DNA from 2 places in the Alteromonas sp. HB246098 genome. Region 1 is predicted to be linked to the other one. Evidence: predicted binding sites of a transcription regulator. Region 1 holds the regulator's gene; the other holds the start of a gene.
What was found. The regulator FNR, encoded in region 1, switches genes on or off when oxygen is low (the NO sensors DNR and NnrR bind a similar motif). The targets are predictions, from matches to a motif close to TTGATCTAGATCAA.

Region 1 (4,561 bases):
TAACTCTGCATCGAGTGTTTTTGCTACTTGTGGGATAACTTTTTCAGGTAAGCCTTCTTTCACCACACATTTATTATCTGGAATACCGTATTTGAGTGCGTGACTACGCATTTCCTTCATATGATGGTTTTTTACCGCATCGTGATACGTGTCAGGGTCAAACTCCGGTACTTCGATGGCAATGTTGAGTGGTGTTGAAGGGTAGCTGTTGACTAAATTAACGTTACCTTTCAGCAAAGAGGCATAGTCATTCGCGATTAATGTAAGCTTGTCGTTTAGTGCAGCGTGTTCATCATCTTCGCTCCCTACGTTCACTGCAGCAATGATTTCACCGCCTTCTGGCCAATCATGTTCTTTCACGAGTAGAACAGGGCGAGGGCATTTGCGCATTAAGTGCCAGTCCGTAGGTGTAAAGATCACTGAGGCAAGGTCGTCATGTTTTTTAGTAGCTTTTACTACTAAGTCGATTTGGTTATTAAGGGCGTAATAAATAATCGACTCATAAGCACGGTTGTTCCACTCAACCACAATATCGGTCTCTGAAAAGCCTTGTTCTTTTAGCTGGGCAGATAGCCATTTGGCGTGTTCTTTTGTAACGGCATCGCGCATTGATTCACGTTCGTCGGGGCTAAGCATGGTTGTCATATCGTAAGACAAATCATATACCACCATCATAGCGGTAACCGTAGCGCCGGTTTTTGACGCAAGTTCATAGGCACGGCTTAGGGCAGGCTGGTTGTCGCGTTCCGCGTCCACCACGGCAAGAATTCGTTTACACTCAATCATAACGTCTCCTCAACTACAAAGCTTTGTATGGCTGTCGACATCGATATTTTTTCAAAACAGTTTATAAAAACCATTTACATTAACTATAAACGACATTTAAAAAAACGTGAGTTGTTTTGGATCAAGGCGTAAATAATTCGTTGATAAACAAAAAAGGCTACACTGAATTTTACGGGAGCTTCCACGCTCAATGGATGGATATTGTGTAACTCAGTGAGGGAATACAGTGAAACTTTAAAGATTAAAACTAAAAAGCGCGCATGTAGCGCGCTTAAGATAAAAGAAGAATAAATTAACCGTTACAAACTACACTAGGGCCATTTAACGCCTCTAGCTTGGTATTTAACCGATCAAAATCCAAAATAGAGATCAATTTTCCGTCTACCTTGATAATGTTTTCCTTCTGAAAACGACTTAATAGACGGCTAATGGTTTCTATCGTTAAGCCTAAATAGTTGCCGATTTCGTTTCGGGTCATAGTTAGGTGAAACTCTCTGTGCGAAAAGCCACGCTCTTCAAAACGCTGGGAAAGGTGTGATATAAAATACAGCAAACGCTCTTCAGCAGTACGCTTGTTTAAAAGCATGATCATGTCGTGATCTTGTTTTATCTCAGCGCTCATAAAGCTCATGATCTGATGGCGTAGTTTGGGAAATTGAACCGACATTTCATCAAGTGTGTCATAAGGCAGTTCACACACCATGGCGGTTTCTAGCGCAGAAGTGTAACTTTGATGCTTACTTTCACGCAGGGCATCAAAACCAATAATATCACCCGGGAAGTGGAAGCCGGTGATTTGCTCTTCACCTTCTTGGTTGGTTACAAATGACTTAAAAGAACCCGTTCTTACCGCAAAAAGGGAACGAAATTTATCGCCAGTTTGAATGAGCGTATCGCCTTTATGAAGCGGCTTTTTGCGCTCGATTATATCGTCAAGAGATTCAATTTCTGTTTTGTTTAGTGCAACGGGTAAACACAGGTGACTAAAGCTACAGTTTTGACAGTGAATAGAAAATTGGCTTCCTTTGCTCATAATGCATGCTCTTATAAAGACCCCACGACAATAATACACCTATTTTTAAACGATTGCGCCATGAATAAGATAGGCTGCATATATGGCCATTATTACTGCGATGATTTGTCTAATATGACTGTTTTGAAAACTACTAACAATATACTGACTGCCTGCACTTGCTGCGAGTAGCGTTGGCAAAGTACCTAAACCGAAGAAAAACATCACGGCGGCGCCTTGTACTGCATTGCCCGCAGCCAAAGACCAAGTAAGTGTTGAATACACTAATCCACAAGGTAACCAGCCCCAGATAAACCCATAAGGGATAGCGCTAAAAGGGGTTTTGAACGGTAAAAAACGCTTAGATAATGGCTGCAGTTTAGAAAACAATCCTTTTCCAGCGTTTTCCAATACCGTTAAACCCGTCCACCATTTACCTAAATAACAGGCTAGCAACAACAGCATAAGGCCGCTAAGCAAAGATAGGGCATAGTTGGCAAGGGGCACGTAGTCGGCGGCTATTTTTCCAAGCGCCCCAGTTAGCGCGCCAGCGATGGTGTAGCTTGCTATACGTCCTATATTGTAGGCTAGGGTATAGGGTAATGCTGAAGCACCTTTTGGTGACACCATTCTTAGCGCTGCCACTATACCCCCGCACATGCCCACGCAGTGAACACCGCCAGCTAAGCCGATAAGAAAGGCTGAGAAATAATTAATCCCCTCCATGCGACTCTTGGCTTTTATCTACTTTACTATCCTGAAATTGCTTGCGTTGCTCAGCGAGCTTTTTTTCCTCAGGCGGAAGGTCATCATCAAACAAAATACTGTAACCCTGACGGTCTAAATCTTCAAACTGATTGGTTTTAACCGCCCAGAAAAATATCACAATTGCCACAGCTACTATGATGATCGCGATTGGTATTAAAACGTAAATTATGCTCATACTATTTGCCCAGAAGTCGCGTAGAGTTTGTCACTACTATGATACTGCTTAATGACATTCCAACAACCGCCATCCACGGTGAAAGCAGGCCTGTTACGGCGAAGGGTAAGATCAGCACATTGTAACCTAACGACCAACCAATATTTTGTCTTATTTTTTGTTTCACTTGGTGTGAGGTTTTAATTAACTCTGGTACAGAAAGTAGCTGGTCGCCTAGCAATATCACGTCGGCAGCAGTCTTCGCAACATCTGTCGCATTACCTACTGCTATCGCTACATCGGCACTAGCAAGCACTGGCGCGTCATTAATACCATCGCCCATCATCATTACCTTGGTGCCCGATTGCTGCATAGCTTGAACCGCTTCGTATTTCTGTTCTGGGGTAAGACCCCCTTTAGCGGTGGAAATTGGTAAAGGTTTCGTTAGGGAGTCGACGTTTTTCTGTGTATCGCCGCTTAATACAGCTAGGGTATGACTTTTTGCCAATATATCGAGGGTTTCTTGGGTATCGTCACGCAGTGAGTCACGAACTTCAAAAGCCGCCATCATACGGCCTTTGACGGTAAGAAACACATTAGCCGAGGGGTAACCCTCGATAAATGATTGCTGAGATTCGTGAACACTGAATGCTGCTGAGCCCATGCAAAATAGTGTGTCATTAATTTCACCGCTAATTCCACCACCTGGCGTGACTGTAAAATTGGACACTTTGTGTATGGTGTTGCCGTTTGACGTTTTATCATCGCTAAAGGCCTTATTATCGCTAAAGGCCTTATTATCGCTAAAGGCCATATTATCGCTAAAGGCTTTATCCCCGCTAAAGGCTTTAGCAATAGGGTGCTCAGAGCGAGATTCAAGTGCGCGTGCAATGGAAAACGCGCTGTCGCTGTCTACGCCGTCAGCATACCAGGCGTTTGATATAGTGAACTTACCTTGTGTAAGCGTACCGGTTTTGTCGAGCGCGATAGTGTCAATGCCAGTTATTTGCTCAAGAGCATCGGCTCGCTTTAGCAAAATGCCTTGTCTGTTTAATTTCGCCATAGCGCAAGTGAGCGCTGATGGTGTGGCTAACCCTAAGGCGCAAGGGCAGGTTGCTACTAGCACCGAAATGGTGATCCAAAATGCATCAACACTGCCGTTATAGGCCCAAAAGGTGTAGGTTAACGCTGAAATCAGCAGTACCGCAGTTACAAAATATCGAGAAAAATTATCGGCTATTTGCGCGGCCTTGGGTTTGCTGGCCATCGCACTTGCTTGAAGCCTCACAATTTGATTTACCAGCGCATTTTTAAGTGTTTGCGTAACAGTAATGGTAAGGCTGCCATCCTGACATACGGTACCACCATATACAACGCTGTTGTTTGTCTTGCGCACAGGGTTAAATTCACCCGTTAGCATAGACTCATCAACCGCAGCGTTACCTTCTGTTACCAGCCCATCAATGGGAATTGTCTCACCGGGCTTAACTAGCACTACATCGTTCACTTTTAGTTGCTTTGCTAAGCATTCAGTAACGCTGCCATCTGGCATTAATTTAGTCGCTGACACAGGAACATACTGCATCATATTGGCAGAAATCTGCGCCGCTCTGTGTCGACTGCGATGTTCTAAGAATCGGCTAAGCAACAGCAGAAAAATGAACATACAAATGGATTCGAAATACACTTCGCCTTGTTCTAGCATGGTAGAGCGAATACCGGCAATATAGGTACCAAATATGGCAAGCGTAACAGGTACATCCATATTAACTGTTCGTGCGCTTAGCGCTTTAGCTGCACCGACATAGAAGGTGCTACCAGAATACAGTACAACCGGGGTG
Region 2 (4,561 bases), on a different contig from region 1:
TGAACTAGTACTAATTGTTGACGAGGAAACTAGGAACACAGGAAGCGGTAAAAAGTCTTTGAAAACAATGTCGTTTGTATCGCCCGATGGGATATTCATGTGAAGGCGATAAGTCACGCTTTCACCCGGTGCGTACTCAAGAACTTCTGTAGTCGTGTTATTGTCAGAATTTACGAGGAATTTAGTGGTGGTTATTCCTTCTATAGATACTGAGTCACTTGAGCCTTCTGAGCAGCTCACTGCGCCATTCACTAGGTTATATTGAGCACTTTGAGAAAACGACAGTGAATCGTTAGCTACGACAGGGGCATTACTATCAACTCCTGTGTAACCACCAACGTAATTTTGCTGAATATCTACGGTGTAAGAAACCGTCAAAACGCTTCCCCCCGGAAGCGTGCCTGTTGCGTTAGTAACGTTGTAAGTGATGGCCTCATTTTGACTGGAATCAGTGCTTGAAGCAGGCCTAGTTATGTTAAACGTACTTCCACCATAGCTAACCGTGATATCTGATGAAAAATCTACGCCATCGGCAATGGTATCGTTAAGTATTAAAGAATCTACCGATATATAGTCAGAAATTTGAATAGAGTTAGTAACAGTGAGGGTGTTGCCAGGGCTTGATTGGGCGGCGTTAACGCGTTGCTGAATCGCAACATGCTTTGCCGAAACCGTATCATTGCTAGAAACTTGAGTAAGCCCATTACCATTAAAACTGGCATTAAAATCTAACGGGTGAACAATACTTGACGTACTACACTGCTGCGCATTCAGGACGTTAGTAAAATGCATGGGGTAGCTAACGCGCACATCATTTTCGCTACTTGTTCCCGTAGCAGAAGCACATGAAACATCTAAAGTACCACCAGTACTGGTCGTAGAAGGTTCGCTATCTATAGCGCACCCAGTTCCACCAGTTATCGTAGCCTGCGCGCTGTACTGAACACCATTGTCTAAAACATCTGTGAACTGTAAGTTGTCTATCGTAGGACCATTTGCAACATCTACTGTATGGGTAACGGTTGCTGAAAAGCTTGGACCCGCAGCAAGTTCGTTTTCCGCAGCAGAGCTTTGCGTAGTTACTTGGTAGAGGGCAGCCTCAACCGACGCACTTTGCGTTGTTCCTACTATTGGGCCGTTATCACCTGTTGCTGTGTCACCAAATTCATAAACAGGCGTTACCTCTATAGCAAACGCTTCCGCTGGCGTTGCATTGCTGTCGATAGTGAAACAAACATTTGTAGTTAGATCAGGGCCATTGGTTACAACCGAGCCCACCGGTATGTCTACCGTTGAAAAACTGTACCCCTGCGTTCCGCTAACGGTTTGAGCGATGATAGGATCTTCAAGTTCATTGTTGTTCGCAATGGGGTCGAATGTGCCGACATTAACGGTATCACTATTGCTTCCTATGAATGTCGCACCATTGAAGGTTAAGTCGGCATCATGAATAACACGCAAATAAGGACCATAGCCAGTGGTACCTGAGTTAGTTAGTGGTATGTCGTAACAGAATGACTCTCCAATAAAAGCACTTTGCGGCGCTGTGTTGGTGATAACAGGGGTTGCTGCTTGTGCAGTTTGTAATGCACCTAGAAGTAATGAAGTACCGATAATGGCTTTGGACAATGTGCGGATCATGTCTTTCCTTTAGCGCGTATATTTATTAGAGAGATAGCTCTCTTCCATAATCTTTAATTGAGAAAACTTTTTTAAAAAGCTCTCGACAAGACTTTGAACGTTAGTTCAAGGATTTCGATTTCGCCAACAAATCAAATATTAAAAATAAATAAACAATAGCTAATATTTGTTGTTTATTAATAAGTTAGCGTTATGAAGCGCGGACGATACAACGATAGATCTAGTAAGAAAACTAGACATAAGGATAAGGAAAGGCTCTAGGGGTAACTCCCTATTTAAATTCTCAATCGCCCGCCCGATGTTGCCTTTGAGCGCTTTTTTGATAAAAATTTTGGTGTAATTAAGTATTTCTATAAACATTAAATTTTTGTTTTATGCGGCTCATAACATGAATAACACTTGTATTTATTGACCTTTGACAATAAACTTTCAGTAATTTCTGAAACTTCTGGAAAATAAGAATGAAAATGACGCCTTTAATAACATCTGCGGTTATGCACTTTGGCGAAATGGGAAGTCGCTGGGGCTTCAATCGAACAGTTGGGCAAATTCTTGCTCTTATTGTGTTAAACGAAGAGCCCATTTCGGCACAAGAAGTTGCCGATGCGCTCAATATATCCAGAGGCAACACTAGCATGGGCTTAAAAGAGCTACAGTCATGGCGCCTTGTTAAACAACACCATGTTCCCGGCGAGAGAAAAGAGTTCTTCATTCCCGCGGGTGATATCTGGACACTGGCGAACAGAGTATTTGAAGAGCGCCGAAAGCGTGAAATAGACCCAACCATGAGCCTGCTTCGGGATTTACTTCTCGATGCACCTGCAAATGAAAAGGAGGCGAATGCTCAACATAAACTGAACGAAATTCATGATTTACTCGAATCAATTACGGCATGGTCTGAAGAGCTTCAGAATCTTGGGCCTGAAAAGTTAAACACGTTGATGAAGTTAGGTTCTGGCGTGGGCCGTATGCTTGAGCTTAAGGACAAGCTACTTCTGGGGAAAAACAGCGTTAACTAAGGGGGCTCTCTGTGGATGCATTCTTGCTGTCTCGTTTACAATTTGCGTTAAATATTAGTTTCCATATTTTGTTTCCAACCATCACCATGGCGATGGGCTGGTTTCTATTTTATTTTAAGCTGCGCTCTAACATTTCAGGTCACCCTGTGTGGATGCGCATGTATCGCTTTTGGGTACGTGTTTTCGCTCTAAGCTTCGCATTAGGTGTAGTAAGCGGCGTTACTATGTCATTTCAGTTTGGCACCAACTGGCCAGGGTTTATGGAAAAAGTTGGCAACGTAGCAGGCCCCCTTCTAGGCTATGAAGTACTTACCGCATTTTTCTTAGAAGCCACGTTCTTGGGGATCATGCTATTTGGTATACGCCGAGTTCCTAACTGGCTGCACACGGCATCTACTCTTATTGTCGCTCTTGGCACCACAACGTCTGCATTTTGGATACTAGCGCTTAATAGCTGGATGCAAACGCCACAAGGTTTTGAAGTAATCGATGGTGTGGTTTATGCCACCAACTGGAAAGAAATCATCTTCAACCCATCTTTCCCTTATCGCTTTGCTCATATGATGTTGGCGTCTGGGTTAACGGCTAGTTTCCTTATTGCCGGACTTTCAGCATACCGAATGTTGAAAGGTGACGATAAACTTGCCCCAAAATTAGCACTTAAAACAGCCACCTACACGGCGGCCGTGCTAATTCCTTTGCAAATTTTTGCGGGCGACATGCACGGTTTAAATACCCTTGAACATCAACCTCAAAAAGTGGCGGCGATGGAAGGGTTATGGGAAACCACTGAAGGTGCACCTTTATTGCTTTTTGCTATTCCAGATGAAGAAAGCAAAGAGAACCACTTTGAAATTCCCATTCCCTATGGTGCAAGTTTAATTCTTACCCATGAACTCAAAGGAGAGATAAAAGGACTTAATGAGTTTGAGGGAGAGCACCCACCTGTAGCCCCTGTTTTCTTCGGTTTTAGGGTTATGGTGGGCATGGGCATGTTGATGCTCGCTGTTTCATGGCTGGGTAGTCTTTACCTTATTCGCAAGAAAGAATTCCCTGCGTGGCTGAAACGCACGTTTGCGGGCATGGCATTTAGCGGCTGGATAGCAACGCTCGCTGGCTGGTACGTTACAGAAATAGGTCGACAGCCTTATTTAGTGAGTGGTGTCTTAAGAACCGCTGATGCGGTTACTCAACTACCACCTGCTAATATAGCGCTGTCATTCACGCTTTACCTTGTTATTTACACGGTGCTTTTAATCGCATACATGGGAACGCTTATGTTGATGTGCCGAAAAGCAGTGGAAATCGAGGAAATAACGACGGAAGAGCGCGAAGTAGCGAAGGCTAAGATGCAACCCTCTGAACCTGACCCAAGCACGGTATAAGGAGAGCAAACATGTTTGAAAATATATCAGCAGAAATGCTTGGAAACATCTATGTCGGCTTACTTGGTTTATCTGTATTGCTGTACGCTATTTTAGACGGCTATGATTTAGGTGTTGGTGTATTAATACCGCCGAGAACAGAGGCTTTCCGCGACGACATGATAGCCTCTATTGGGCCTTACTGGGATGCCAATGAAACTTGGCTTGTGCTTGCCATAGGATTACTGCTTATCGCTTTTCCTGAAGCCCATAGCGAGTTTCTGCAAACTCTGTACTTACCTGCAACTTTCATGTTGTTAGGGCTTATTTTGCGCGGTGTGGCGTTTGATTTTCGCGCTAAAGTTGTGCAAGTGAAAAAGCGCAAGTGGGATTTGGTATTTAAGTACGGTTCTCTATTAACTACGCTCGCGCAAGGTTACATGTTAGGCATTTATGTAACGGGGCTTCGCACTGATATTTGGGCTCAAGGCTTTGCTCTACTTGCGGCGTTTGGAGTAACCGCAGCCTATGCATTTA

Region 2: the regulator FNR is predicted to act here: its motif matches at 2,050-2,063, upstream of ACYTPF_RS17035 (GbsR/MarR family transcriptional regulator).

The regions. Positions count from the first base shown of each region.
Region 1 is NZ_JBTZUG010000008.1:88,645-93,205, reverse strand. It holds gene uspE (universal stress protein UspE) at 1-786, opposite strand, end outside; gene fnr (fumarate/nitrate reduction transcriptional regulator Fnr) at 1,079-1,819, opposite strand; gene ACYTPF_RS16050 (sulfite exporter TauE/SafE family protein) at 1,865-2,524, opposite strand; gene ccoS (cbb3-type cytochrome oxidase assembly protein CcoS) at 2,511-2,741, opposite strand; gene ACYTPF_RS16040 (heavy metal translocating P-type ATPase) at 2,743-4,561, opposite strand, start outside.
Region 2 is NZ_JBTZUG010000009.1:92,709-97,269, forward strand. It holds gene ACYTPF_RS17030 (tandem-95 repeat protein) at 1-1,641, opposite strand, end outside; gene ACYTPF_RS17035 (GbsR/MarR family transcriptional regulator) at 2,103-2,660, shown strand; gene ACYTPF_RS17040 (cytochrome ubiquinol oxidase subunit I) at 2,672-4,045, shown strand; gene ACYTPF_RS17045 (cytochrome d ubiquinol oxidase subunit II) at 4,057-4,561, shown strand, end outside.